DNA from 4 places in the Paenibacillus sp. CB74 genome. Region 4 is predicted to be linked to each of the others. Evidence: predicted binding sites of a transcription regulator. Region 4 holds the regulator's gene; each other region holds the start of a gene.
The links. The regulator LexA, encoded in region 4, represses DNA repair genes until DNA is damaged. The targets are predictions, from matches to a motif close to CGAACATATGTTCG.
Positions count from the first base shown of each region.

Region 1: addB (helicase-exonuclease AddAB subunit AddB) is a predicted target of LexA. The motif match lies at 3,038-3,051, and genes of this name have one in related genera.
Region 2: ACX9NY_RS07685 (DNA polymerase IV) is a predicted target of LexA. The motif match lies at 3,777-3,790, and genes of this name have one in related genera.
Region 3: ACX9NY_RS30585 (DNA polymerase IV) is a predicted target of LexA. The motif match lies at 3,951-3,964, and genes of this name have one in related genera.

Region 1 covers NZ_CM146009.1:486,794-494,585, reverse strand. Annotated here, with positions in the region: gene addB (helicase-exonuclease AddAB subunit AddB) at 1-2,973, opposite strand, end outside; gene ACX9NY_RS02195 (class I SAM-dependent rRNA methyltransferase) at 3,199-4,575, opposite strand; gene ACX9NY_RS02190 (Na/Pi cotransporter family protein) at 5,293-6,294, shown strand; gene ACX9NY_RS02185 (NUDIX hydrolase) at 6,359-6,793, opposite strand; gene mtaB (tRNA (N(6)-L-threonylcarbamoyladenosine(37)-C(2))-methylthiotransferase MtaB) at 6,901-7,792, opposite strand, start outside.
Region 2 covers NZ_CM146009.1:1,694,805-1,702,596, forward strand. Annotated here, with positions in the region: gene ACX9NY_RS07665 (amidohydrolase family protein) at 1-272, shown strand, start outside; gene ACX9NY_RS07670 (RCC1 domain-containing protein) at 498-1,409, opposite strand; gene ACX9NY_RS07675 (YhjD family protein) at 1,796-2,164, opposite strand; gene ACX9NY_RS07680 (YolD-like family protein) at 2,148-2,516, opposite strand; gene ACX9NY_RS07685 (DNA polymerase IV) at 2,513-3,730, opposite strand; gene ACX9NY_RS07690 (acetyltransferase) at 3,941-4,381, opposite strand; gene ACX9NY_RS07695 (DUF4180 domain-containing protein) at 4,578-4,946, opposite strand; gene ACX9NY_RS07700 (GNAT family N-acetyltransferase) at 4,960-5,382, opposite strand; gene ACX9NY_RS07705 (TetR/AcrR family transcriptional regulator) at 5,424-6,005, opposite strand; gene lpdA (dihydrolipoyl dehydrogenase) at 6,205-7,590, shown strand; gene ACX9NY_RS07715 (HlyD family secretion protein) at 7,675-7,792, shown strand, end outside.
Region 3 covers NZ_JBVMUS010000002.1:71,529-79,320, reverse strand. Annotated here, with positions in the region: gene ACX9NY_RS30615 (hypothetical protein) at 1-481, opposite strand, end outside; gene ACX9NY_RS30610 (N-acetyltransferase) at 648-1,046, opposite strand; gene ACX9NY_RS30605 (DNA methyltransferase) at 1,091-2,011, opposite strand; gene ACX9NY_RS30600 (hypothetical protein) at 2,167-2,688, opposite strand; gene ACX9NY_RS30595 (hypothetical protein) at 2,707-2,868, opposite strand; gene ACX9NY_RS30590 (hypothetical protein) at 2,905-3,324, opposite strand; gene ACX9NY_RS30585 (DNA polymerase IV) at 3,984-5,219, shown strand; gene ACX9NY_RS30580 (YolD-like family protein) at 5,216-5,548, shown strand; gene ACX9NY_RS30575 (YhjD family protein) at 5,545-5,910, shown strand; gene ACX9NY_RS30570 (hypothetical protein) at 6,598-7,167, opposite strand; gene ACX9NY_RS30565 (hypothetical protein) at 7,329-7,649, shown strand; gene ACX9NY_RS30560 (DUF3006 domain-containing protein) at 7,732-7,792, opposite strand, start outside.
Region 4 covers NZ_CM146009.1:1,285,468-1,293,259, reverse strand. Annotated here, with positions in the region: gene ACX9NY_RS05940 (ABC transporter permease) at 1-775, opposite strand, end outside; gene ACX9NY_RS05935 (HAD family hydrolase) at 1,372-2,163, opposite strand; gene ACX9NY_RS05930 (hypothetical protein) at 2,192-2,701, opposite strand; gene ACX9NY_RS05925 (DUF896 domain-containing protein) at 2,827-3,036, opposite strand; gene ACX9NY_RS05920 (LysM peptidoglycan-binding domain-containing protein) at 3,131-3,508, opposite strand; gene lexA (transcriptional repressor LexA) at 3,805-4,431, shown strand; gene ACX9NY_RS05910 (aldehyde dehydrogenase) at 4,540-5,841, opposite strand; gene ACX9NY_RS05905 (hypothetical protein) at 6,701-7,168, shown strand; gene glnA (type I glutamate--ammonia ligase) at 7,616-7,792, opposite strand, start outside.

The DNA.
Region 1 (7,792 bases), 800 kb from region 4:
CAGCACCTCCAGATAGGTGAGCATCTGCAATGACAGACCATAGTACACTTCATGCAGCTTGAGGTCCGTCTGGCTTGATTTATAGTCAATGACACGGAGGAGCAGACCATTCTCGCCTTCTGCCACATCCACACGGTCAATCCGACCCACAATCTCCATCACACAGCCGTTCTCCAGTTCAAAACGCAGAGGCGGCAGTGTTTTATCCGGTCCAAAATCAAGCTCCAGCCCAATCGGTTCAAAACTTCCACGTCTGGACTGTTCACCCAGAATAACGGAAGCCCGGCTAACAATATCCTTCAATTTGCGGAAAATATAACCGTATCGCTTAGTGCTTAGCAAAATCTCCCCTTGCAGCTGTGGTGCAATCTGCTCCACAGTTTGCTCGGCTTCCTGACGACATTGGTCTGGGGTCAAGCTGCCCCAACTACGATTTTCTTCACGCAAACGCATAGCCAGCTGACTTAGTGCAGCATGAAATAATTGTCCGATATCAGGAGCCTGAAGGCGGTACAATTGCCTTTCTTTGAGACGCAGCCCGTGCGAAGCAAAATGGGAGAACGGACAAGCTACGAACCGCTCCATTCGCGAGACACTCGTCCTTACCTCTGTGCCATACAATCTGCGACTGGTGGCTGTACGTAGTGGCAATGCCCGATTATGATAAAAGATTGATCCCATCAACCGTTCCAGCTGAGGTCTGCTTGTCTCCTGAGATACATGCCAATTGTAGACCGCCCACCACATTTCAGGGATGTCTTCTCCGCGACGCCATTTACGCAATTGTCCAATGAGCGCAGACAGACTCTGACCCGGATGGGTGACATACGACCAATGGGATTCTTCCGAGTTCACAACCGGTGGTTGGGCAAGCAATGGCTGTTCTTGTAGACCAAACATTTTCCGTACATGGCGGACAATCTCGGAAGGAAGCAGTGCTTTTCCCTCATCATCAGCAACCGGGTAACTCAACCACAATTGGTTGCTTGCCGCTGTAAGTGCCGTATAGATCAGAAAACGTTCATCCAACATTTGCCTCGTTGCACCTGGTCCAAGCGCTACACCTCTTTCCGTCAATAACGCTCTCTCCAGTTCCGTTAATACGCCATCATCCTGAGGTACAGCTGGCAATTCACCATCAACTGCACCAAGGATAAATACGTATTTGATATCCTGAAGACGTGTACGGTCCATGGAACCAACCAATACCTGATCAAGTGCGGGTGGTACCAGACCCAGCTTCAGTTCCGTTAATCCGGTCTCAATCATCCCGGCAAACAGAGTGATATCCAACCGTTCATTGCCCATCATATCTACCATCTGATCCAATAGATCCAGCACAGCTCCCCACATCTGCCGATGTTCTCTCGACCGTTCTGGGTCACCTTGAGTCTTAGCTTCAGCAGACATCTGTTCCAGCTTCCATGGAATCTCGGCCTCTTCCAGCAGTCTGTATAGTGCCTCGCATTGAGCTTTGGCTGTCTTTGCTTTTTTCATCCGTTTCTCAAAAGCACCCAAGGCATCTGTAATGACCGCTCGACAACGCTCCATTAAAGAAAGCATTTGGTCTCGTCCACGACTACGGCCATCCTGACCATTGTCTTCCAGCGACAGGCTGGGTACATACTTCCACGGCTTGCCGTCAGTCCAGCGATACCCATGAATACCACAAGCCAGCACATAATTCTCAAGTTGGTCCATATCTTCACGAGTGATGGAACCATCACGCGGAAGCAGCAGATCCGTTTTGACACAGCGAAATACATCCTCGTAACGCCAGTGGCGCCGAACAATATCCAGTGCGGAACGGATAAATTCGGATAATGGGTGATGAAGTTCATTTCTTCTGCGGTCCAGAAAGACAGGTACACCATAGTCCCTGAATAGCGGTTCAGCTATATCAGCGTAGGTATCCAACTGACGAACAAGTACTGCCATATCCCGATAACGCGCACCTTCGTTTTGCGCCAGACGCCGCATCTCACGGAGTGCTCCCTCCATCTCAGCTCGTCGGTTCTCCGCTGCAACTAGGCGGATTCCTGAATCAGTACCATCACCTTTCCAACGAATTCGGCGGTCAAAACCAGCCTCCAGATGAGCAAGTCCCGGACGATCCTTGTATCTAGGTGGAATCTCCGAATCTAGCACGGTGATATCCCTCGGTACACCCAGTTCTTCAGCCATCCCTTTCAAACGCGCATATGCACTTGCCGTTGGATAGAACAGTTCCAGTTCTCCAGGCAGTGCGCCGTGATCATATGGACGATCCAATGTCAGTGCAATCGTCACGGAAGAGCACTGCAACATCAGGCGACCGATCACACTCATCTCCTGTGGCGTGAATCCCTGAAAACCATCAATCCAGATCTGAGCATCCTGCAGCAATGTACTTTCAGACAGGCGCTCTGTCAGTTCGGTCAACGTATCTTCATCATCAATATATAAATTGGTCAGTTCCTGTTCATAGTCACGATAGATCAGATTCAAGTCATGCAACTTGTCCTCCAGAATTGGCGAAGAGGATGAGGTATACCCTCCAGACAACCCTTCTTCCAGCAAAGATGGATCAACTTCATAACGTTTAAACTCACTATATAAGTCATTTAATTCGCCTATAAAACCCAGCTGGCTGCCAGATGCACCAAACAGCTTCAATTCTTCCTTACGACGCTGGATGACCTTATAGAGCAGCATCTTTTTGCCTTCGGCTCCGATTGGAATACGAGCAGAACCGCCTGCTTCCTGCATTATGCGGTAAGCTAATCGGCGAAAGCCGAGCACTTCTGCACGCATGGTACCTTTAATTGCTCCAGAAGACACCAATGCCTGCTCTGTTCGAAAGGAACTCTGTTCGGGAACGAGTAAAATCAAAGGTTTACCTTGCGGCTCCTTTTGAAGCAAGGATGTAATTTCCCGGCTAATCAGCGAGCTTTTGCCGCTGCCTGCCCGGCCAATAAGAAAACGAACGGACATGTCTAATCCTCCAAACCACACGTACAAGATTTTAATTCCCAGTATAACATATCTGACTTGGTTCGGAACATACGTTTGCCACTATCCGGTAAAACCGGAGATTCTCTCCGTTAACACGGCAAAAAGCCCGCAGCTGTTCACACTGTGGACTTTTAACCGAAAGTATCATTCATTTAAACTTCACTTTATCTCACGAAGGATTAAAAAAAGTAAAAAGAGACTCCTCTAATTCTTTTTGCTGCGCACCTCGAAAATAGCAAATTTGAGGTAATGTCCTTCATCCACGCCCAAAATTTGCGGGTGGTCCTTACCGGCTGCCTTCCAGTCGATCAGACGAAGCACTTTGCCAGCATCTTCCGCTGCATCGGCAATGGTGTCCAAGAAAAGGTCAGGACGCATGTGATACGAACAGCTGGCTGTTACCAAATATCCGCCCTCATTAACCAGTTTCATTCCTTGCAGGTTGATATCCTTATATCCACGGCATGCGCCTTTGACTGCTGATTTCGTCTTGGCAAACGCTGGGGGATCGAGGATCACTACATCAAACGTCTTACCGCCAGCTGCAAGCGCTTTGGAAGTATCTACTTTTTGTTCGCCAGCACGCGCACGTGCAGTACGTTCATCCAGTCCTTTCACTTGTTCACGCAAGTACTGGAATGCATCGGCAACTACGAATTCGACACGGTCGGTGAAACCATTCAGTTCGACATTCGTTCGTGCACTTTCAATGGCATGCTCCGATATATCAAGACAAGTCACTTTCTTGGCTCCATATTTGCAAGCATTTAACGTGAAGCTGCCCGTGTGTGAGAAGCACTCCAGTACGGTGGCACCATCCCAATAAGGGAATGTAACTACCTTACCGCTTTTATTCACAGGCAAGAGCTGCTCTGTGCCGTCCTGCTCAGTCGTTTGGAGTGTGATTCCACTCTTATAGCCCCAACCCTTCATAAGCGGTTCAATCGCTGCACGATTCTCACGTTGGTCGAAGAAGTAACCTGTCTTCTGTCCTTCCACGATATCGACTTTAATGAGTAGTCCATTCTCGGTAACGGTGACATGTCTTGGGCATTCTCCATACAGTGGACCTTTGGTCTGCTCCAAACCTTCCAGTTCACGAATTGAGACGTCACTGCGCTCATATATGCCTTCAGGCTGCATCACTTCAATGAGTGCCTGAACGATAGCTTCACGGCAACGATCCATACCAAGTGTGAGCAACTGTACAACGAGAATGCTGCCGAATCGGTCAACGATTAATCCTGGCAAAAAATCAGCTTCGCCATAAACGAGACGATAAGCCTCTCCATCCTGGATAAAACGTTCCCGATGACGCAGGCAATCGCGAAAACGCGCTACAAAGAACGCCGTATCCATCTGTTCGGACTCCAGGGGTTGATAAGCTACAACCCTTACCGTGATCTGAGATGCGGGATTGTAATAACCTGTCGCCAGATAGCGACCTTGATGATTCAATACATTGACCAGATCTCCCGGCTCCGGGTTTCCGTCAACTGAGGCAATTTCATTGTTAAATATCCATGGATGTGCATGTTCAAGCCGCTTTTTGCGACTGCGTTCGAGTGTAACTGATGGCAAGGTAGATCCACTTCCTTTAATTTAATAGTTCAAAAGACAGGTTTGGTGCGGCGCGTAGGTGGCGTTTCGGTTACGAATCGATCTTCCGATCGCTGTTGTCTCCAGATTTTTTTGATTCCCTTCTTTAAAGGGAAAATCCGAGACAAAGGCGCACGCTTCGCTTCTTCAGATTCGATTTCGTCCCCTCCACTACACTTGCACAAAGCACCGTATCTTTCGAATTGGGGTGCGGCAATTGGATGACGCTACGGCGACGAATTGTTCCTCTGATCACTGTTGTCTCCAGATTTTTTTGATTCCCTTTTTTAAAGGGAAAATCCGGAGACAAAGGCGCACGCTTCGCTTCTTCAGATTCGATTTCGTCCCCTCCACTACGCTTGCACGAATCACCGTATCTTTTGAATTGGGGTGCGGCAATTAGATGACGCTGCGACGACGAATTGTTCCCCTGATCGCTGTTATCCCCAGATTTTTCGATTCCCTTTCTTTAAAAGGGGAAATCCGGGGATAAAGGCGAGCGCTTCGCTTCTTCGGTAACAATTTCGTCTTCTTCGCTACGTTTGCACGAATCACCGTATCTTTCGAATTGGGGTGCAGCAATTGAAATACTTGAATTGTGGGAGGCTGGCTTCCCTCTGATTTCCTTTAGGCTTGTCATGGTTGTCTCTATTTACTCATAGGATGAGGTAAGGAACCGGACGGAAGGAATGATGTTCTATGTTTAGAGATGTGATATTGCCCCTACTCTATGGGCTTATTATCTTTTTTGGTGGCATGAAGCTGATGGAGACGGCCTTGCAGCGTATGGCAGGTCCCATGTTGGCAGGTTGGCTCAATCGCGCCACCTCTGCTCCATGGAAAGGCATGGCCTTCAGTGCAGGTGCAACGGCCTTGTTACAGAGCAGTACGGCTGTCACCGTACTCACCATTGGACTGGCGAATGCCCGATTAATCACCTATGGACGCACACTCGGCATCATCCTCGGCACCAACATCGGGACATGTCTGACGACGGAGCTGGTGGGACTGCAGATCGGACGCGCTTCCCTGCCATTGCTTGTCCTGTCGCTGACGGGCTGGGCCATGTTTGTTGTGCTTGGTGAACGCAATCTGGCCGCGCCTGAGCGCACACGCCGGACTTTGTTTAACATCCAGTACAGCTTCCTGGCAGCTGCGGGATTTGCACTTGTCATGACAGGCATACAGGTGATGCAATCCATTGCCTTACCCTTGCGGAGCATGGGTGTATTTCAATGGTTTCTCGACCGCTCGGCCGACAGCTTGTGGTGGGGCTTCCTGGCAGGTGCCTGTCTTACCGCGCTCATTCACAGCAGCGCAGCTGTCATTAGCATGGCGATTACGCTCGCAGCCACAGGGGTATTGCCTGTGGAGATCGGCATCGCCATTGTGATCGGGTCCAACGTGGGGACCTGCATCACCGCTGTGATCGCTGCCGCGGGCGGCGCATCCGCAGGCAAATTTGTCGCAGCCTCCCATGTTGTATTAAACATTGCGGGAGCGCTGCTCTTTATGCCGCTGATCGGCCAGCTGCATGCAGCTTCGGCCTGGCTGTCAGCGGACAACGGGGCACAGATTGCGCATGCCCAGACCCTTTTTAACATCACCAGTTCACTGCTTGCTTTGCCATTCTGTTACTTGCCCATCTGGCACAAAAAACCACCGGTCCACGCCCCCGCGGCGAAGTCACCTGTGGCTTGATGATCTGCCTATCCAGACCCACAGAACACCCGGCTAACTGAACCAAGACTAGAACTATAGTGAGTTATACATTAATGCCCAATTTGTTCAGTGCTACACGCAAGATGTCATCGTTATTATCATATCCGCTCTGCTGCTGTCTGGACCATGCTTCTTCCGGAGCATACCAATCCACACCTTTGATTTCTTCAATCTGAGGCTGTAGATCACCACTCTCGGCTTCTACGAGATAATAATGAACTTCCTTGTCCACCGGGCCAAAGTCTGCATGTTGGTACGTATATGCAATGATATCAACTGGCTCTACAATACGACCCACCATACCTGTCTCTTCCAAAATCTCGCGCAGTGCCGTCTGTTCGATTGTTTCTCCATCTTCCATTTTGCCCTTGGCGAGAGTTGTTTTACCATAACGATCTACGATAAGCTGAATTTGAAGACGTCCGTCTTCCCCTTTTCTATACACAACTCCGCCTGCTGAAATTTCTTTTTTGTTCATCGTACTCTCCCCCATCGACTTCAATATCTTATTTTTTGCAAAAGAAGGACCTCATCTCCCCGGGTAAGCTCCCCAAGGAAATGAAATCCTTGTTTCTGACGCCTCGATCACATCGCGGCGGACTTCAGATTATCTTCCAACACCCGTACCAGCGTAGCCTGACTCTCGTTGACACCAGCATCAACGACTTTGACTCGGCACACTTTACCGACCATATCCATGGTTCCGTCAAAGACCAGTTGAATGTAGTTGTCGCTATAACCGTGCAGCTTGCCACTTCCCTCACGACCCTTGGCTTCACCTTCGGGAATAACATCAAGTACCTGTCCAACAAACTGCTCAGCGTATTCCAGCTGCATCTGCTCAGACAACTCAATCAGTTCATGCACACGTGCATTTTTGACCTCTTCGTCCACCTGATCTTCCATTCGTGCTGCTGGCGTACCCGTACGCTTGGAATAAGGGAATACGTGCATTTCGGAGAAACCGATCTTCCGCATCAGCTCATAGCCATTCCGATACATCTCATCGGTCTCACCTGGAAATCCAACAATAATGTCTGTTGTAATCGCTACATCCGGCATCGCTTCCCGAATGCGAAGCATCTTATTGTAAAACTCTTCTGTCGTATATTTGCGGCGCATGCGTTTCAACACCGTATCATCCCCCGCTTGCAGTGGAATATGGAAGTGACGAACGAGTTTATCCGAACGTTGGATCACGTCGAGCATGCGGTCATCGATCTGACTAGCTTCAATCGAGCTGATTCGAATACGCTCCAAACCTTCCACCTTGTCCAGATCCCACAGCAGATCGGTGAGATCATAATTCTCCATGTCATCGCCATAACCACCTGTATGAATACCCGTCAGAACAATCTCCTTGTATCCGGCGTGTACGAGTTGATGCGCCTGTTGAATAATGCTGCTTGCCTCACGGCTGCGTGAAAGCCCCCGAGACCATGGAATAATGCAGAATGTACAGAAGTTATTGCAACCA
Region 2 (7,792 bases), 410 kb from region 4:
CGGTTCCCGTTCCGAACCTTGGTGGCCTTGCTCATGGGGCCAGTGTTCACCACGAAATGCAGCTGCTGGTGAAGGCTGGGTTCACTCCGATCGAAGCTCTTCAGTCGGCTACTTCCAAACCGGCCCGTTGCTTTGGTCTACATGATCGTGGCCGGATTACCGAAGGTGCACGTGCTGATCTTATTCTCATAAACGGTGATCCGATCACTAATATTTCAGATACATTGTCAATCCAATCCGTGTGGTTCAATGGTTCGCGAAAACTAGGCTAAAAACTAGAAGATTATATCTTCCTAATTGTAAAATCACTAAGAAGAGGGAATGCAAAATGCAGTCCCTCTTCGACTTTAATCTACCCTCCCCCTCTACTTAAGGAGCATACAGCTTTGGATTCAACGGGACTTTGGTTTGTCTCCTACTGAGATGGCAATCCTCTTTTGCAGTATAAATAGAAAACCCATGTTATCTTAAAAGACAGCACGGGTCCTGAGAGTTGTTCAATTCGTTTCCTTGTTGAAATGATATTGTTGGATGTTACTCCATCCGCTTACATCACATTGTGCATAATCATTATCACCCACAGCAACCATCGTACCATCCGATTTCAATCCAATTGTGTGGGCACAGCCCGCTGAAATAGCTCTAATGTCATGCCAGCCCCTTACGTCGCATTGTTGATGTTTATTAGAACCCACAGCAACCATTGTACCGTCAGACTTAAGACCAACGGTATGATAACTTCCCGCTGCAACTGCGACAATATCGAGCCAACCGCTTACGTCGCATTCCCCTTCATGATTTCTACCCGTAGCCACTACCTTGCCATCCGATCTAAGCCCAACCGTATGAAGATACCCTGCCGAAACAGCCAACATGTCGCCCCAGTCGTTTACGCTACATTGGTTATATTTATTGTTACCAACTGCTGTTACCGTACCGTCTATTTTTAGACCAACTGTATGCCAGTCCCCCGTCGTGACCGATATAATATCATGCCAGCTGCTCACGTTGCATTCCCCTTCATTATTTCGCCCCACCGCAACCACGGTGCCATCTGATTTAACCCCAACAGTACGGCACCAACCTGCTGAAATGGTTACGATATCGCGCCATTCGCTTACATTGCATTGATCATGCTTATTCCAACCTATAGCTGTTACCGTACCATCAGATTTAAGACCAACGGTATGAGCATTACCTGTGTTCGTAGCCATATGAACATTACCGGCATCAACGGCGACGATATGGGACCAATCGCTTACATCACATTGACCGTATTTATTATCACCCACGGCTATGACTGTTCCGTCAGATTTAAGAGCGACGGTATGACGGCGACATGCCGCTACAGTACAGTTACGGAACCCTTCTGTCTCAAACACTGCTACCTTCCGTGAATTGTAGTCCATAACTTTCCTCCCCTCCACCCATTAAAATCCTCCGTTGTTCAACGGTGAGTCACCAATGTACTACTCTTATTCAACGTTGTATTATAATACTCCTGGCTGTCAAGATAACGGAACCATGCCGTGCTATCCAGACCATTCCTCTGAAGGATAAATTCTTGTTTCGGGTCGGAACAATATGGATAAATATGTCTATCTGTATGTAACTGAATCGTGAGTTCTCTCATTTTATATGGTTAATATGCCAATCACAAAATTTAAGACAAAAAATACCGACCCTTCAATTTCAAAGGTCGGTTTACCCAAAATCGGGAGAAGAAAACAATGGTTATAGCTGTATTATATCCACCCTATGCCGTTATATACCGTATTCTGCTCTAACTCTATGTTTATCTTGGCATATCAGTAATATCAACGCTCATATGTTCAGTAAGCATTAAGGTCACATCCACTTTCACTTTGCTCCACAATAGAGTCATTTTGTGAAGGTAACCTCTTACCGAATAATTTACTGTTAAACTCAGCTCGGATCTCTCCTCTTCAATGATTTTTATATGATGTTCCTTTAAACTTTGTTTTGACTTGTACATCTCTAAAGCAATTTTCTTTTGAGTACCGTCCAGGTAATCAATATACACCGATTTCATCTTAAAGTTTGAAGCGTATATTTTATGCTTATCTACCTCCAGAGCACCTAAAAGATACGGAAGCTCAACCAGCCTCTTGACGAGTGCAAGTTCCTCAGAAGTTTGTCTCACCGTACACACCTCCTCCTTCTTCAAACTTTACAGTGACCAGTTGATCAAAATCGACCCATTCAAATCCATTATCCATTTCAATTTTTATTTTTTTTCCAAAGGCACTGACTGAAGTGACGATCCCGTGTATATACCGATTGCCTGACTCATGAAATACTTCAAAGGTGGCTTGCAACGTATAGTTGAGGGACATATCTATATGTTGAGCAATAATCTCCCACTCATCTTCATGAATCAGAGGTTTCGCTTGAACATGAATTTGAGTACGATGCTGTATAATTCGTTCTTTATGTTGTGGAAGCATCATGCGGCTCGATTCCCATAATCCATTGGCCTCCAGTTTTTTGCTCATTTGTAATGCCCCCCAATTTTAGATGCTCGATCGATCGCTTGGCCCGCAGCCGTAATGGAGCTCGCTCGAAGAATGGCAATGTCGCCATATCGATCCTTGATGTTGTCCATCACCTGATCAATGGCTCGTTTCTGCTCTTGATCATCGAAGAAAGATAGTTGATATGTATCCGCATTGGATAATTGAGATAGGGATACGCCTACACGGCGCACAGGTTGCCCATCCCAATGTTGATGGAATATGCGTTTGGCTATTTTGCACACATCAACGGTTATGTTTGTAGGATCAGACAGTTTAACCTGCCTGTGAAAACCCGTTGGGTGATCAAAATCTGCTCCCGATACACTCACAGATATGACACTACCCATCAGCCCCTTTTTACGGGCTCTTCTGCACACTTCTGTACAGATATCGAGAATAACCACTTCAATCTCCCATGCTTCTGTGAAATCTCTGGGCAGGGTCATTCCGTTTCCGATATCCTTTTGTGTATTGTGTGTGTTGACCGTTACCGGCGAATTGTCGAGTCCATTGGCAACCCTCCAGATGACTTCTCCATTAACACCCCATTTGCTTCTTAATTTGGAAAGAGGCGTATTCGCCAGGTCTTTAATGGTTCGGATACCCATCTTCCAGAGATGTTTTTCCATTCTTGAGCCAATCCCCCACATATCGCGGATGGGCTTATCTCCAATGTGAAGATGTAACTCCTCTTTCTTTAAGTGAAAAATGCCACCTTCCGCTTTTTTAGCAATCATATCGCAGCACAATTTACTGATAATTTTGTTTTCACCAATGCCCGCTCTGGCGTAAACCCCTGTTTCGTTATAGATTTTGTCTTGAATTTGTTTGGCCAAATCGATTGGATCATTACCAAATAAATGCATAGACCCTGTAAAATCAGCGAATAATTCGTCTATACTGTATGGCTCAACCAGATCGGTGAATTCCTCAATAATGGACATGATTTGGGTGGAAACTTCAATGTATTCTTGCATGTGAGGTCTGACAATGATCAGTTCAGGGCACTTCTGAAGAGACTGCCAGAGTGGTTCTGCGGTAGATACCCCCTTAGCTTTGGCTAATGGACAAGCGGCAAGAATAATGCCAGAACGTCTTGCTGGATCGCCTGCAACGGCGAGAGGTCTATTTTTGTATTGGGGCATTTTTGCCTTTTCGACTGAAGCATAAAAACTCTGCATATCAATGAGCATGATGGTTCGCTGCTTAGTCCACACTGAAATCACTCCTGTACATTTAAGAACGTATGTTTGTATATATTATAAACCGAACATGTGTTCTTTATGCAAGAGGTAAATATTTATATTTGGCATAGGACCAAGTGAAGGATTCAGATCATACTAGGTTACGCCCGCAAAAAAAAGTCGCTAAATTAGCGACTTCAACGGGAACATTCTTATCCTTTATGAAATTTCCAGATGCAATAGCGGGAACGGATTACCAGAACCATCGAATTCGGAGCGTCCGATCTGTACAAACCCCATTTTGCTATAGAATTGTGCAGCTCCAGGATTCTGTTCGTTGACATCCACCTTTAGGTGGCGTCCTTTGATCTTGATGGTATGTTCGATCAGCAGACGACCAACTCCCTGTCCATGCTGACTTGGATCGACGAATAACATCTCAATAAAGTTATCTTGCAACCCGATAAAACCGACAGGCTGATGTTCTTTATCTAGAGTTTCCCACACCTCGACTTGCCGTTCCTGTAATACTTTGCTTACCACATCCCGATAGAATTGAATGTGTTGTTCCTCCAAAAATGTATGTGTTGCTCGAACAGCTCTCTCCCAAATCTGAACCAGTCGTTCCTGATCTTGCTCCCGATATGACACAATATCCATCTCAATCTCTCCATCTCTCTTTAGGGCGTGTCTCAAAACTCGCTGAAGTGCATCTTTCACCGCCTTTTCGCCCCCTGCTGCGTCACTTTCCCTTGACGTGCCCCGGCACGCCTGCAGAAAACTTTCTTGCTTGGAACGAAAATTCGGCAAAATCTGCTCCTTTCGGAGTTTTCAGACACGCCCTAGTTAATTTAAATCACTGTTTCTTGCTTAGCTTTTCAATAGCCAGTTCTTCCTCTGTTACGAAGAATATATCGTTCCCCATGTTGCTTTCATAGATAAAATCTCGAAGACTTTTGCTGGTATAACCGGAAAAATCACCAATAATCGCAATTTTGGTCTGGTAATTGATGAACTTTTGCAACACTTCACCTGCCAGCCGTGTTTTCAGATCAAAAAACACTTCACTGACAGCAGATTTGTTAACTATAATACGGTGACAATCGGCTTCATATCGAACCGTAGCCATAAGATCGATAGCGGATTGAACATCGGTAATTAATTCTTTATCACTCGTAACGTAAGCAATAAATACTCCATTTTCATTTATTTTTCTGATATTCATGTCTTCTTTTCCCTCATTCCTTATATTGAAGAACCCAATATCTTGATCCAGGTTCACCTTCTTCTACAATAGCTTTCCAGCCTTGCTTTTTATAAAATGTGAGTGCTTTATGATTATCCGAGACACATTTTAATGTGACAGGCGTTCCCAGTTCGACCACGGATTGCTGAAGTAACTGCTTTCCCACCCCTTTGCCGGCAGCACTTGGGTGCACAAACAAATTATGAATAAAGCGGTCAGGTACATATAGTGACGCAAATCCAAGTACTTGATCGTTGTCCTCTCCCAAAAGAATCTGTTCTTCCGATGTATCCCGGTCAAAATCTTCTAGACTCATCTCATCGGCATTGGCCCAGTGAAAGCTCTCCCGCCGGGAATCCAAATAAATATGTCTCAATTGTGGATAGTCTGCAATACGGGCTTCTCTAATGATCATCCGATCATTCCCCCATTTCCTCTGTGTCATCAATGTCGTTGTTACCTGGAGCCGATCTTTACCATTTGTTTGGCCTGCACACGACCTGCCTGTAACAAGTCATCACTGAACTTCGCATCACTAACTGCCCGTGCCAGTGCAACGGTACCTACCATACTGCTTACCAACGCATAACCATCAGCGGTATTCATCCCAGCCATAGTTGTAATAAACGCGATAAAACGTTGCAACTCCTGCGTGTAAGCTTGTCGAATATCCTCCGATAGTTGGGAAATCTCTCCCGATAAAGCTGGTAAGATACAACCGACTTCTGTCTGATCTCGGTGCAGGGAGCTTAAATAAAAATCAATGACAGCCTCAATCGACGTCAGATCTTCGTTTTTGTTTTTGTCTGCAATGCTCTGTAGCATTGCAATGGTATCACTAATGGCGAAATGACAGGTCTCCATCACAAGCTGATCTTTATTTTCAAAATGGGAGTAAAATCCCCCATGTGTCAGTCCAGCACCTTTCATAATATGTGGAAGACTAATATTCCGCACGCCATGGGTTCGAAATGCTTTGGCCGCACTGGTAATAATATGGTTCCGAACTTTGAGCTTGTGCCCTTTTGGATAAGGCATCCCTACTTCTCCCCCTTATATAAGTCTGTATCTGTGAGTGTATTTTAAAATATTATAGTTATCATATTATTTAATGTCAATTCATATATCACCATCTTCAGCAAAGGGAGAGTGATTATAAATGGAGTATTGACTCCCTTAAAATATGATGACTATAATATATTACGATCATCATATTTTAAGTTTGGAGGTACGAATCATGAATTTATTAGAAGTCGTAGATACGCTGGTCATTGGATCAGGGCCTGGCGGTTATGTGGCTGCTTTACGTTCGTCACAACTAGGCATGAAAACAGCCATTGTAGAGCGCCAACAGATGGGAGGTGTCTGTACGCATGTAGGCTGTATTCCTTCCAAAGCGCTCATTGCTGAAGCGGAGCGTCTTCATATGCGCAGACAATGGGGAGCTGTTGACGGAGCTTCTTCTTATCAGGAGGCTCAGGTGTTCAAGCAAGCTGTGGTGGATAAGCAGTCTGGAGGGGTTCGGTTTTTACTCAAAACGGCGGGTGTGACTGTTATCGAAGGAGAAGCTAGATTAACTGATGCGAATATCGCTGAAATATATCACGCTGAACAGGGGGCGCGTCGAATAAGCTTTAAGCATCTCATCCTGGCTACCGGTTCCCGTCCGATTGAAATAAGCTCTCTTCCTTACGGCGGACGGATTCTCTCTTCCACTGAGGCGCTATCGCTGCCCGACATACCGGAGCGTCTCGTTGTGGTTGGCGGCGGTTATATTGGCGTGGAACTGGGTCAGATGTTTGCGAGATTTGGAACTAACGTTACGATGCTCGAGGGCGGTGAACAGATTTTGCCGGGATTCGAAGCAGAGCTTGTTGCACCTGTCGTTCGTCAACTGAAAAAGGACGGGATAACCATCTTAACCGAAGCTAAGGTTACAGGGGCAGACCAATATACGAGTCACATCGATCTCCACTATATGCGTCAGAATGAACACCATGTTGTTCAAGCTGACTATGCATTAATTACGGTGGGCAGGAAACCGAACACAGATGGAACCTTGGGTCTCGAACATATAGGTCTGTCCCCTACTCCACAAGGCTTGATCGAGATTGACAAGCAGTGCAGAACATCCATCCCGCATATCTATGCCATTGGAGATATTGTTGAAGGCCCTGCTTTGGCTCATAAAGCTTCCTATGAAGCAAAAATTGCAGCAGAAGCTATCGTGGGTAAACCCTCTGTCATCGACTACAAAGCTATTCCGCTCGTTGTGTTTTCTCACCCGGAGATTACGAGCGTTGGTCTTAGCGAAGCGGCATGTAAGCAAAAATCAATTCCTGTTGTCGTTGGCAAATCTGTTTTCTCCATTAATGGCCGTGCACTTGCTCTGAAGGAAACCGAAGGATATGTCAAAATCGTTGCTCACGCTGAGTCTGGCCTTGTATTGGGTGCACAGATTGTCGGGGCTGAAGCATCTACTCTTATATCTGAGCTTTCCCTTGCGATTGAGATGGGAGCAACAGTAGAAGATATAACCATGACCATTCATCCGCATCCAACGCTAGGCGAAATCATCATGGAGGCCGCAGAACAGGCCCATCAGAGAATGGAAAGAAGGTAACCGGAGTCGTTTGATTACGGTTGGAAAGTTGTATGTGAACGAATTCATATCATAAAGAGAGTAATTAGATAGGGAGAGATTATCTTGAAGACTAAATGGAGATTATATATCATCATAACTTTGATCATTATTTTGGCAGGCGGTTTGTTGATCGCGAAGGGGACAGACGCCGTGAGTCAGGCTGAAAGTAAAAAGCAGGGAA
Region 3 (7,792 bases), on a different replicon from region 4:
TTCTTTTCATTGATTTGCATAATCTGATTTTGATGTGTACTTCTGGATAATCACTCATATTATCAACCGCTTCTATTTGTTTAATGGTATCTACAACATTGCTATTGTCTATCTTAGCAAAACATCTATCATTCCAAAATCGACCTTCGTGAGCTATATATTCTTCTGAAAGCCAACCTGCTTCTTTTAATTTGAGATCCGTGTAGTTATTAATTGCTTCAATATATGTTTCAGGGTTACCGATCTCAGGATATCCTTTTGGATAATCAAAATCAATTCCACCATCAAATTTATCCTCAAACTCCTTAGCCCAAACGATAACCGCTTGTCTGATATCAACTGAATCAAGATCAAACTCTTGCTGAGGGATTGAAGCTCCTTCTATTAAAGCGCCAATCATCAACCCCATTTCAGCTATATTTTCATGCACCATATCTATTCTTTTTTCTGGGGTAAGTGTTTCATTACTGTTAGTCATCATTTTTCCCTCCATATGTGAAATTGCTATTATTCTAACTTTTAATATGTTTATTTCTTTTTGCGAGAAGATTTCCGTTTCATTCAGCGAGGCTTATTCTTATGGAATAGAAGTCATAAAAAAACGTCTCTTATTTTGAAATTAGTTCAAAACAAGAAACGCTTTAATATTAGGAATCAATTCTTTGTTCAAGAGTATAAATCCAATCATAGCAAAATGACTCTTCTGGATATTTCAACTGAAAGCCATGTTTAATACAGAAAGCGATCATTGAATCACTCATCACAGATTCAACCTTTATGATTGGAATTCCATTATCGATGCAGTAATTTTTACACCATTCAAAAATTGAAGTTCCAATACCCTGACGTTGTTTCTCCAAACCAACGTCAATCGTGGCGATGGTTAACCACATGTTAGGCATTAACCTTAAGTAAAGTTCAAGCTCTGGGGACTTTAGCGTTACGTTGTTACTGAAGCCTTTATAGACCTCAATGGGATGCTGATAGATTTTCTCCATCAAATTCACCAATTCAACGTACCAATTTGGAACTGTTTTTAAATTCAAAATAATCTCTCCTTAGTGCTATCAAGACAATTAATCCTGATGAATTAAAAAACGAGTGGCAATTCAGGTATTTTGAAACGATCTTTTATTTTCTCAACATTCTCTTTTAAAATTTCAAATAAGACAGCTATGCGCCCTGTTCTCATAGCAGCGATACCCAGATTCCCACTGCCAGCGCCCTGGTCAATTACGACTTCTCCAGGTAAGGTGATTGCATGCAAAATAGCTTCATAAAGTTCTATTGGTTTCTCAGCTTGGTGAACTTTATGCTGGGGAGATGCCGGCTGAAATATAAATTCAGTTGGAAGAAGATACGCTGTTCCTGACATCAACCGAGTTCCATTTCCACGTTGCTTATCTAATCGCAATGATCGTGCTTTTCCTTTGACAAAAAACATGATGTCTTCTGTATTCTTTGACTTACGGCCAGTGTTCCAGATCCGGACCCCTTTTTTCCAGGGTACTTTAGCATAATATAGTAACCCACACTCTTTAGCCAAGCATTTAATTTGATACAGGTAATCATAATTATTTTCATTTTCCGCAGGTAGAAATTCTACCAAGAACCCCTCAGGTTTGAGTACCCGAGCTTTTTCCTTAAAATCTTCGAGTTCATACCGGAATGTGGTTTGTTCGTATGGTTTTACAAAATTGCGATTCGTACCTACATTTGAAGCTTTATCCTCGTATGCATGATCTGTGACGATTGCATCAATGCTGTTGTCAGCAAAGGTGCTAAGATCACGACCGTTTCCTTCGACTAAAAGAGCAGCTCCATCTTCAGTAGTAAAACAGTACACCCCACGAGATACACGTTCACAGCGGGTTTTGAGTTCTCGATATAGCCTGCCGCGAACTGTACTCTCCGGTTTGTCTGGGAAGTGTGCGGCAATCTCCTTAATATGCATAGGACGTGCATTTCGCTTTAAAACTTCAGCGATTCGGTTCGCTAGTATTTCTTTCATGATAATCTATCTCCTTTTACATAGTTTGGGTTGTGACTAGAGGCACAAAAACGCCCCTCTCAATAAAATGTATAAGACATTTTTATTCAGAGGGACGTTCTTATAGGTTCACAATAAAGAACCGAGCATTCATCGGCCCTTTATTGTGAATTATATTAAATAAATATTACTTGCTCATAATTTTTGTAATCACTTGGAATGCCTAAAGCAGCGGTATACTCCTCTGCAACTAATCTGTCTTCTAGCGTATTGAGATTCATTTTAACAGTTAAATTACCGTCAGAACAGTTAGTGTATATCCCAGGGTGCATGTTACCATCAAGTGACTTATTTAATGGATGGACTTGAGCGGGATATTTATTTGAATAGTAATTGTTTACTTTATTCGCCAAGTATTTTTGATCAGAATAACGTTCTTGTAATCCATCTTTAGCTTCAAAGTAGGATTTTTCCACATAATCGTATTCATCTTGCTCTATATGGATGTCATCCATACTCGTCTTGTACTCTTCAATCATATTACGAAAATTTGGAATAGAAGAACGAAGAGAGCTAAGTTCACAAGTTGGACATATGCCCATAACATCAATACAGCCAATCTCTGTCTCTGGACCAACACCGGTACACCCCAAAACAGACTCTTTATAACAAAAATCGCAAGTATCAATAGTTGCCATAATGAAAAACTCCTTCTACTAGTTAGATTTATCTTGTAGGGCGACTTCTCCCTCATCTTCAGCACTAAAAAAGTCTATACCCTCTTGAGCAATTCCTAATTTATATTTCAATGCGAATGTATATCCCATATCTTTTCCAAAGGAAAGCCAATCTCCTAAAAAATAAATGATCTTCTTCATTAGTAATTGTCCTCTCTCATTCAACCTAAATTTTATTTAATGAGCTGCATAAAGTACTTCATTTGCTGCGGCGTGTCTTGTTGAATTAACCCATTCTTTCATAACATAAGAAAAGTGCCGCTCCATCTTTTGAAGGTTGGATACAATCAAATCTTTGTGTCCAGTAACTGATGTAACGGGTACAACAAAGGAGAGCTGCTCAGTCATTGAACTGAATTGAATCATCACGCAAGTTTCTTCATTTGTCTGTCCTTGAACACTTTTCACTTCAGCCCATTGATCTCTTAAAGCTGGAGGACGTTCAGAATATTGCAATAGCAATTCAGAAAAACATTGCACCCTAAAGAAGAGAGATTCTTGCACTAAGGGAGGTATTGCTAAAAAGACCTCAGCGTGTGCCTCTTCTAGGCCTAGAATATCTGCAATTCTTGAGAAGTTGATTTGAGATTTTGTCATGTTAGTTTCTCCCCTATTTAAATATAATGTTGAACTTCTTTTGGATTCTCTCCATTTGTCTCTGACTTCTGTTTACATCAATAATTGGCGTTGGTTTAAATCGATCGGGATGTTCATGCAACTGAAACCTAACCATTTTTTCTCTAAACATGCCCATTGAATTAAGTTTTGCTAAACAGTCTCTTAAAGAAGATCGAATTAAATCGGACCAGGGTTCAAAGACATCAGTGTAATTGTTAAAGAAAAATGTGGTTACTTGATAACTGCCGGTACATTTAGCTCAAAGGCTTAATATTGCTCTCGATTTAAAGTTTCCAGGTATGTAGTAGTGATAAACAAACATCATCGCTCCCCCTAAATTTGCTTTAAAGCACAAAAAAATGCCCCTTATAGGTTGGAAATGTGATTTCTCATCATTTGTCCTATAAGAGGCATTTAGTAAGTTAAGATTCCATATGTCGCGTGACTGGAATAAGTGTGTCAAAGATATAATAAACGAATTATAACACTTATCTTTTAAGAATTCATCTATATTGTTGTGTGTTCTTTCGCGTTCCAAAAAAAAATTTGCAGATAATACCTCTTGCATATATACGGGATTGTGGGTATATAATAAATGTACATACAGAACTTATGTTCGCGTTCGGAGGTTGATTGTAATGAAAGAACGAGTTATTGCACTCATTGACATGCAAAGTTTTTATGCGAGTGTTGAAAAAGCAAAGGTTCCTTCATACCGTGATAAACCCCTTGTTGTCGCAGGAGACCCAGCCAAGAGATCAGGGATCATTTTAGCAGCATGTCCATTAGCCAAAAAATTTGGAGTAACAACAGCTGAGCCCCTGTGGAGTGCTCTTCAAAAATGTCCGGAATTGATTGTTGTACGTCCACATATGGCTGAGTACATTGATGTTTCAATGCACATTATTAGGATTATCGAATCGTTTACTGATCTGGTAGAATATTACAGTATAGATGAAGCATTTGCCGATTTTACAGGGAGTATGCATTTATTTTCTAATAATATCTATGACCTCGCTGAACAAATAAGAAGAAAAATATATAAAGAAACCGGAGTTATATCAAAATATGGATTTTCAGAAAATAAGATATGCTCGAAATTAGCACTTGATTTACAAAGTAAGAAAATACCCTCTGGGATTTTTCATCTTCATAAATCTGAATTGAATAAGTATATCTGGGATAAACCTGTACGGGATATGTGGGGAATTGGATCGAGGATGAATAAACACTTGTACAAAATGGGTATCCATAGCATTGGCGACTTAGCAAATACCCCACTATACAAACTGAGAGATAAATGGGGAGTCAATGGTGAAGTCATCTGGCGGACAGCGAACGGTATGGATGATTCTCCTGTAACTGTGAGCACTCACAATATTCAAAAAAATATTGGGAATGGTACCACGCTTCCTAGGGATTTTACTGAAGGCTGGCAGGTAGAGACTATACTCTCAGAGCTTAGTTCGGAGGTTACACGCCGGGCCAGAAAGAAAAAAATGATGGGAAGCGTTGTGTCTGTTGGAATTTCGGGTGCTGACTTTGACCACCCCACCGGATTCCATAGACAAATGAAAATTGCTGATCCCACAAATATCACCTCGGAAGTGTATGAAGCAGCCAAATTGTTATTCTACAAACATTGGGATCGATTACCCGTCCGGAGGGTCTCAGTATCTCTTTCAGACCTGGTTGATGCTGATACCTATCAGATGTCCTTGTTTGATAACAAAGAGCAGCAGCGAGCTTTAGACAAGGTTATGGATGATATTAAAGACCGATTTGGTGAGATATCTATTTTGCGTGCTAGTTCATTAACAACTGCTGGACTGGCTAGAGATCGAGCTTTAAAAATAGGGGGGCATGCTAAATGAGAGCAAAGAAACTTACTGCTAATGGATTATGGGAGTCTAGCCGCATGATGTTACCTCAACACAGTGAACGAATTGTCGCTCATCATGAAGAGCCTAAAAAGATAAAGATGCCCGTAATCCATGAGGATGAGAAACAAGAATTTATGTATAAGATTAATGAGTCTCTTTATTGTAAGGATGCACTCAAAATAGAAACCATCAAAAATGGAAACCTTTTGACATTCCGTGGGGTTGTAATTGGTATTCAGAAAGAAAAGATTAAAGTGGAGATTGAGGCCGACTTTGACTGGGTGGATTTCAACAAGATTATTCGTGTTGATTTTTTATGATGTCCGAAACCGAAGAAGAACTTCTTTTGGTAAAAAACTATGTTGAACTCCCCTTCCTTTTAAATGTCATTGAACATGACAGGAAAAAGATTCTGAACAGCAATATTAAACTTAAAGAAGTCTATAGTTCACATTTAGAAGAGATCCAATCTCAGATACTAAACGATTTAAAAGATCTGAAGATGAAAATGAAAAACCATGTAATTTATGTGATTAAAAAGGAAGAACATCATGATAGATATATCATCAAATACAAGAATAAGGGCTACGTTCATTATATGGAATTAGCAAGAACTAAGATCAAGTATGATTTGTTAGAACTGATGAATTCCTATGAACAAAAATTTAAACCAAATGATTAGTTGATGTATGTGTGTAATATGGAACAGTCTTTTCAGACACCAGTGGTATGGTAGAGCATCAAAAGTATTGAAAAAGAAACAGCCTATCAGACAGGCTGTTTCTTCTATGGTAGCTAGAATTTAACACCACAACTACAATCGAATCTTCTACCCGTGATTTATCTTGATCACACTTACAATAGAGCTAAGATAGCAGCTTTGCAACGTTGCCCAGGTGTTGCTTGCACTAGACTAAACTCTTCTGCACCAATTATCTGTAATTTCAACTCCATTGTAAACCGGATCATAATCATGTTATCGTTCAAACTCCTGAGGTGTTCACCGAGTGCATATGCAGCTGAAATGTTGGTTGAAAAATCCCCGTCTCCATATATAACATGCTTATATAGATCAATTTCAGAATAACGAATAATTGTATACCGCTCTTTGTGTTCCTCCCAGTCTTGAAACTTCTTAAACGGTTCTTTCTCCCCAGGTTTTTGAAACCTAACTGATTCAAATTCATTACGTTTTTCTAGCCACGGAATCCATCCCAGAATGAATTCTTGAACCCACCGGTTTATTTAAGTGGTAGATTCCTCACCTAACACTTGCTCACGAGTCAATTCTGTTTTAGTCATTTACTTCTCCTCCAGGCCTATGTATTCGAAAAATTATAAGCATAATAGCAATTAGGGAGGTCCAAGATTAATTATTGAGAACCCAAACATGATTACATACATCATTTTCAGAAGGTCGTTTCCAAGTTTGTTTACAGTGTTCACAATATCGGCTGTAATCTACAGTCAATTCAACCTCTACGGGGTCAAGTACGTTGAACATATTCCAGTAAACCTGATAAGCATTGTTATCCTGGTCTACAGCACCAGCATAATAGTTCAAGGTTCCGGCCATCTTCGCAAATCTCACTGGTCTATTCAGTATAGTCAATACTTTTTCTCCTATTTGGAAAGTTTGATTGAGGTCGATCAACGATGGACCAGTAAAATAATTAATGGTTTGTTTAGTATAGTTACTTTCTAATCGGTAAGCATGCGGTGCTGGCCATTCGAATGTTTTGTTCTCTTCAGCGTGAATAAAATCACCAAAATCCCAGGTTACTCCATAATGATTCGCTTGTTCCCCGATTTCCACTTCATTAACATAGAATTGTGTAACCTTGTGGTCCGTATCTTTTTTGTCGCCAGAAAAACCCGCGTTGACTAATGTTTTACCCTCAAATTCAACCTTTTTAATTGTCTCCCAATTTGTTGTCATGATATAAACTCCTCACATTTTTTATTTGTAATTATTATACAGCTATCTTAAGTAATGTAGCTATTTTTCAATGGATAAATTCTTCTGTCACTACTCGATTATCGGCATCTGAATTATACTTAGGGCCAATCTCAATTTGGCATAAGGAAGGAGCTGGTAGTATGAATATTTCCTCTCTGTTATCATCAAATTACGCAGTGTATTTCACACTAGATGATGAAAGAATGTTCCAATTAAATGCAGTAGATGGAACCCGTAAAGAAGTCTCGACAATTCCAATCTTAGACCGAAGTATACCAATTATGGTCTTACACAAAAATCAGTTTGATTTCGTGAAACAATATCATTTGAACCCAGACAATCCAGATAGAATCAGTTTATCAAGGGCAGAATTATATAACCAAATCGGGTTCATCAGTGATGAGGAATTGATGACATTCTCCAACTGTATCAAAGGTTCTGATACTGCATCGGAGCAATAGTAAATAGAAAAGAGAAACAGCCTCTGTGAAGGATCTGTTTCTCTTCTACTGTCCTTTAAAATACTGTGGAGGGGAATAGATACTAATCTTCCCAAACTTCATCAGCTAAGCGTTTAATCCGTTCCTCAGCCGATTTAGTAGCA
Region 4 (7,792 bases):
CAGATGTCTCGTAGATTAGCGGATTGTACAAGAGTAAGATTTTTTCGAATCCAACAGCAAGGAAATTACCCATGTTCAAAATCAATAATGTCACAATCGTTGGCAAAATCCCTGGTATCGTTACATGAATCGTTTGCTTCCACCGATTGGCACCATCGATACGCGCAGCTTCATACAAAGAATCATCTATGGTTGTCAGTGCAGCCAGATACAGAATCGCTCCCCAACCCATACCCTGCCATACCTCAGAAGTGATATAGATTGTTCGGAACCACTCCGCCCGCTGCATAAAAGGAATATTGTCTCCAGTGAAGAAAGCTACCAGTCCATTAATGGAACCATTCACTGCTGTCAGCTGCAGGATCATACCCGCCACGATAACGATGGACAGAAAATGAGGCAGATAGGACGCGGTTTGAACAAACTTTTTGAATCGTTTACTCTTCACTTCGTTAAGCATCAAGGCAAAAATGATTGGAACCGGGAATGTAAAGAGCAACGCGAGTCCGCCCAACATCAGCGTGTTACCAAATACTCTCCAAAAGGTAGGGTCCTCAATGAACATTTTGAAGTATCTTAACCCAACCCACGTTTCTCCAAATATACTTCCTCCCGGAACAAAGCGTCTGAACGCAATCACATTTCCGATCATCGGCCCATATTTAAAAATAAGGAGATAGATGATGGGAAGGATTAATAGTGAATACAACTGCCAGTCTTTGCGGAACAAAGTTGCTGCCGTTCGTAATCTGCTTTCTTTACGTAAAGATGTCATGGTTAACGTTGTTTTAGCGGTTTCCGACTCCATGTGTTTTCACTCCAATCCAGGACTTGATAGATATAAACTATTTCACGAGCAATTCCCATCGCTTCTTTGGTAGAAAACAACCAATCCTTCAATTTCACCCCCACCACGAAATAGAGTACAGTCCAATGGAAGCGATATCATTTTGATGTTTTATGTAAAATCACTCAATCCAAGGTGCTTCACATCATGTATTAGCACTTAATAATTGGTGTGATCTCCAAATCGAAAGAAGGTCTTCGAAGTGTATAAAGCGCTTACAACAAATAAAAAATAATTAGCAACAACCCTCGCTTCCATTCAAATGAATTCAAATGAATTAAGTCAAAAGAAATTGCTCAGAATAATCTAAATACTAGTCATACTAGTATGTTAGTTATATTTTAATCCAGCTCCCCCCTAATTTCAATAACTTTTAGCAAAATAAATGGAAATCTCATTTAACAAGGTAACTTAGTTAATTTACTCAAATTAAAAAAACATTGGTAACTTCAAGAACGATATCATCGTTCATTGAAGCTTCCAATGTTTCAGAGTGCTGAGGAAAGATGTTATGGCTGATTTGCTCAGAACTTAGCAATAAGTTGATCTAATTCGGATAAATGCGTAATTTCATGGTCAGGCGCATACGTTTCATTGTTGTTCTTATGCTCACGGTTAATCCATACGGCTTGGATGCCTGCTGATAGAGCACCACGAATATCCGTCGTCAACTTGTCCCCAACCATCATGCTCTCTTCGGGTTTAACACCCAGTTTACTCAAAGCATGCTCGAATATGGACGGATCTGGTTTTCCTTTTCCAAAGTTACCCGAGATAACAATCTCATCAAAGAAAGGAGTCAATTCAGGTACACCATCCAACTTCTCTTGTTGCAAAGCAGGACAACCGTTCGTTAACAGCAAAAGTTTGTATTTCCCTTGTAATTGACGCAAAGTATCCATCGTTTCTTCGTACACATGAGGTCTGGATCTACGTTCTACTCCAAACTGCGCGGCCAGTTGTTCAGCAAGATCTTCCCGATCTATACCCAACTTCAACAAGCCACGACGCCAGGATTCTTTACGGTAAGCTGGAGCAAGTTGTTCCAACTGACGGAACTCAGCTTGATCCCCACCAGTAAAGTTGGCCCAAAGGCCTTCAAACGGATTGATTCCAATCATTTTGGTAAAAGGAAAGGTCTCATAAGATTCATACAGTGCACGTGCCTCGTTACGAACAGCTTCTTCAAGTTCCTCCGGTTTGACCCCAGTCTCTTGTGCTGCAATTAGACAAGTCTCACGAAATGCTTCTCGAACACTGCGCTCATCCCACAATAAAGTATCATCCAGGTCGAACAAAATCGCTTTTAACGCCATTCCGATCATCTACCCCTTTATGCAATAATTACTTATCGATCGTTTCCACGGTGATCTGGTGTGCTTTTGCAAACTTCAGCAAACGTTCTGCAATCGCATCTGTATCGTAACGGTTCAATAACTTGGTGAACACCCATCTTTTCCCGCGACTTTTATGTTCGATAACAACTGTGCCTGGTTCAATTCTGAATTTGACAATATCTTCAACCCCGATTGAACGTTCACGATTACCCTTTGTTGTTATAATCCGATTACTGCTGATCTTGATGTATGGACGACGAAGCATGAAGATGACTGCCAAAAATACGTAAAGCAGCATCGTCACCCAGTCCCAGGTTGTCATCGGAGCTTGCACAAGGAACGTGCTCATAAACAGATACAAAAAGGCGAGACCGATCAAAAATATAGGGAACAAAAGGCTACGTCCCTTAAAGACTTCTTCACCTGGTGTACCTGTGATTGGCTGACCACTTTTTTTGCGTTGCTGATTTAACTGCTTGGAATTTTTCTTAACCGTTCTCTCGAACGAACGCGACATGAGAATCCCCCTTATGTGTCTTTGTATCGGCTTACATAACTGTAAACCAACATTTCCCCCTATAAATTGCATACTCAGAATAACAGGAAGAAACCTAAATATCATAATGATATCATTAGGTTTCGTTAGTGTTTGAGTTTGCCTTGGTGGCCTTTGTCATTCTCATCATCAACAATCTCAATGGTATCCAGTTGTTGTCTGAAATTGCTGCGAATATTACTCAAATAAATCTCTCTTAGCTCGGCACGTTCAGCAAGTTCTTCCTCCGACAATCCAGTGGACTTTTGCTTACGAGCCAATTCGTTAATACGTGCTACCAGACTATCTATATCCAAGCTTGTCCCCTCCAAAAATACAAAGTCATATTAACTTTGCCATGATAAAGGCTGCTTGTCAAGCTGACACGCGTTAACTCTCATTGATGTGCATTTATTCTGCGAATTGCGGTAGAGTTAGTACTTGTCCCACTTGGATCGAAGTCGCTTGAAGTTGATTCACTTTCTTAATTGCTTCTATATATATACGTGTATCCATATTAGTCGGTTTATGTTCCAAAGAAATACTCCATAATGTTTCCCCTTGTGAAACGGCTATCTTTCCTCCAGGCAGAACATCATTCTCATTGCCAGCAAATACCGTTAATACAGTGCTACATCCAATAAATATAATCAAAGAAGTGATGGCTACCTTTAATATCCATGAAGAAATCTTGAAACGCGCTAAAACCTTCTTGTAGTTCCCTATGTTAGACTTCACCAGTTCCGAATTCATCGGTTCATAAATACTTTGATAAGTTGAATATCTCATTAAATACCCGCCTCCAAACGTTTGTTCCTATCTGTTGAAATCAATATAACACGAACACTTGTTTTGTTCAATAGATTTTTAGAACAATTGTTCGCTTGTTTTTTGAAGGAGAAATATCTTAATTCAAACCCTTCTGCGAAGCATTTGCAGTATTCTGCTCTGACTTTTGGATAAATTCGGTTCTATAAGTTAAAAAACACTGATTATATGCCATTTTATTTAGAACTTATGTTTGTACGAACGGAGGTTCTATGTTATAATTTTCCCAAACGTTACTAAAATGGGGTTGATACGGTATGTCGAAGATATCCAGCAGGCAGCAGGCAATTCTGGAATTTATACGAAATGAAGTCCGGTTGAAGGGGTATCCTCCTTCCGTACGGGAAATTGGTGAAGCTGTTGGACTGGCTTCCAGCTCAACAGTACATGGACATTTGGATCGCCTGGAGAAAAAAGGTTTGATCCGACGCGACCCTACCAAGCCAAGAGCCATTGAGCTTTTGAGCCAGGAAGAATCTGAGCATTCTCATCAATTTGCTCATAGCGTTGCACGTATTCCTGTCGTTGGTAAGGTTACAGCCGGGGTTCCAATTACTGCAACCGAGAACATTGAAGACTACTTCCCTCTTCCTACACATTATGTAGGTGAACAGAAAGTGTTTATGCTTTCGGTAGTCGGAGATAGTATGGTGGAAGCAGGAATCGTTAACGGAGATTACGTTATTGTCCGTCAACAGCAAACTGCTGATAACGGTGATATCGTAGTGGCAATGACTGAAGACGATGAAGCTACAGTGAAAACGTTCTATAAAGAGAAAGATCATATTCGCCTTCAACCGGAGAATGCGACTTTCGAGCCTTTACGTTTGAAACACGTTAGTATTCTGGGTAAAGTCATTGGCCTTTTCCGAGATATTCATTAATATCTAACCTGAGTAACAAAACTAGATGCAATACACTGAAATACAAAAAGAGGTTGCCCTGATGAACAGGCCAACCTCTTTTTATGTTTATATTGTTTTATCGGATAATTATTCGCTGCGTTTCAGAACACTCTTGTGATGCGAGAACACATCAAAGCTCTGTTGTCCGTGATATGAGCCCATACCACTCTCTCCTACACCACCAAACGGAAGATAATGCGAAGTCATATGAGAAAGCGTGTCATTAATACATCCCCCACCGAAGGAAACTTGATTCAGCACCTGATCCTGTAGTTGCTCATCCTGTGTGAAGAGATATAGTGCCAATGGTTTTGGCCGGCGAACAATCTCATCCAGCACGGGATTCAGGTCGCTGTACCTAAATACGGGAAGAATCGGACCAAAGATCTCTTCTTGCATGACAGGTGAATCCCAGTTCACATCTCCAAGTACAGTCGGCTCAATCAGCAACTGCTCACGCACAGACCGTCCACCTATCAGCGTTTTGCCATCTGTAAGAAATTTCGACAACCGATCAAAGTTACGCGCGTTGACAATATGTGGGAAATCAGCATTCTGTAACACATCATCCCCAAATTTATCTTTGACCTCTGCGCCAATCAGATTAATTAATTCGTCATGAACTTGTTCATGCACAAGCAAGTAATCCGGAGCAACACATGTTTGCCCTGCATTCAGGAACTTACCACGAACAATACGCTGAGCCACCAGCTTCAGATCTGCGTCACTATGGACAATAGCAGGACTCTTACCACCTAATTCAAGAGTTACAGGAGTCAGGTGCTCCGCAGCTGCCTTCATAACAATGCGACCAACACCCGTACTGCCTGTGAAGAAAATATAATCAAACTTCTCTTTCAACAATGCTGTGCTGGCTTCGACTTCCCCTTCCATAACGGCAATATACTCCTGAGGGAAGATCTCCTGAATAAGATCATACGTCAGACGAGATACGGCTGGTGTTAATTCAGAAGGCTTGATAACTGCACAGTTACCGGCTGCAATTGCTCCAATCAGTGGACCAAACGCCAGTTGGAAAGGATAGTTCCAAGGTGCGATAATAAGAGCCACTCCGTATGGTTCAGGGTAAATGGTGCTCACCCCATCCGGCATAGCTGAATTGGTTGGGACTTGTTTTGGCGCAGCCCATTCCTCCAGATGTTCTAATGCAAAATCCAATTCACCCAGAACAATGCGAATCTCGGAACCGTAAGCTTCGGCCTCGGATTTGTTCAGATCCGCCCGAAGTGCATCTTGAATCCGTTGCTGATACTTTTCGATTCCTTTTCTAAGCTGTTGAAGTGCATTAATCCGATACTCGATATTTTTAGTTTGTCCTGTATAAAAAAATGTACGTTGTTCTGTCACCAATTGTTTTGCCTGATCCATATTAACATCTCCAATTAATTATTTAAAATTAAATTGCTCGAAATTCAATTAAAGTATACCTCTTCTATATGAAACTATCAACATAATATTGAAACATTAATTTGAAAATTTCTGAAATTTGGCAGGCCTTTTCAAGATATTAAGAAAGCTACCCTTTTTTTAATGTAAGTGTCCATTGACTATAGCGAATTATTGGGTATTATTAGAATTCATCTTTATTTCTCCAGAAGATTATATGTACTGAGATCTAAAGAGATGGATGTAGCCTTGTAGATCTGACGCAATGTCAACATAGAGATCATATGTCCTAATTGCCGATAACTCTGCGGACGTGGAGAAGTAATTTCTCTAATTCAATGACTTGTGGTTTTGTGTTGGTTTTGTTTGCATAGTAAACAAAGAAGCCGGCCTATTTTTGAATCTTTTACTCGAATGTATCACGAAATTTTCTCTTTTCCATGTTCTTAATGGATAGTGTGCGCTACGCTTCTACTACTCCTCTATAATCAAATACTAGATAGGTACCCGAACCTACATAAGACTACCGGGAGGAAATCATTTTTCATATCTTAATGTCTTATATGTATATTTATCTTATTATCACCCAAACCTATTAGTTCGATAAAAGGCATGCTAAATAAATCATTTCTATCAATTAGTCAAAATTAGCATTTCAAAAGAATATCCATAAATCCAACATTTTACAACTAATTATTTACAAATAGTAATCTTATATGGTATATTTAACCATGGTTGGCCAACCTAATTATTTGAACTCTACTCGATATCTTTAATTTCAAATAACAACTTAAAACAGAATCTTACTCTATTGGTTCTAGTATATTTGGGAGGTTTGAATATGAAAAGATTAAGAAAATTCTCTATTTCTGTTATGGCAACTGCTTGTCTATTAGCATTCGGTTCCAGCTCTGCATTCGCTAAAACTGGTTGGGCTGATTCATTTGAGACAGCAGAAGTGATGTACTCAAGTGTAAACCAGTCTTCTGGATTTAGCGCAACACAGTATTTAGATAGCATGAGCGACAATGATTTTTATGTAGTCGACAACACAAACGGTACATCCGAAATCACATATTCTGTTATAGCCACTCCACCAGCTAACTTCGACATTGTTATGGGTGTTATTAAAATGAATGCAAGCGGTGCGATCCTGTCCATTCAAATGGATAACTGGAATGGACGGGGATACCCTGAGGCGATTAGTTGGAATGCTAAACCTGGTGAGAAGGTTTACTTCAGAATTATGGACAACGGTATCAACAACTATAACGAGCCTTATACAATTCAATTCACAAAAACCAGCTAAATAATATTTTAGTAGATATTCAATGGCTCCCCGCTATATTAATGGGGGGGCCATTTTTTATACTTTGTAGACAAGGATGAGTACAGCGATAAATTTATTTTATGTTTTCCAGAGATAATGCTCTTTTAATTGTTGAATTATAGCTTAAGAGGATGTTTCATTGAGTCATTATTGCTTATTCAGATTGAAAAGAGCTTTATTAAATCAAATTCTCGAAATAGCTATGCATCATATTTTATCATTTTCAAAGTTTGAACGAAGTTTTTTTACTCATGGTCAGGAAACAAAATTCAATGGAATATTTTGAGGTTCGTTACTGAAGAAATTTTTGAGTAGAAAAATATTTTGGGGGCATTTTGGGGGCACTTTGATTTTTCTTTAAATATTTAGGGATTTACCCACAAAAAGAAAAACCCCTCAGCGCTAGAGCGCCAAGGGATTGAGCTATTAGTACAAAGTGATATATTGATCGCGTTCCCATTGGTGGACTTGTGTTCTATACATATCCCACTCAATTTCTTTCAGCTCATAGAAGTGAGCCAAGGCGTGGTCGCCGAGAGCATCACAGATAACTTCGCTGCGGATCAATTCATTCAGTGCTTCTTTCAGGTCAGCTGGCAAGCT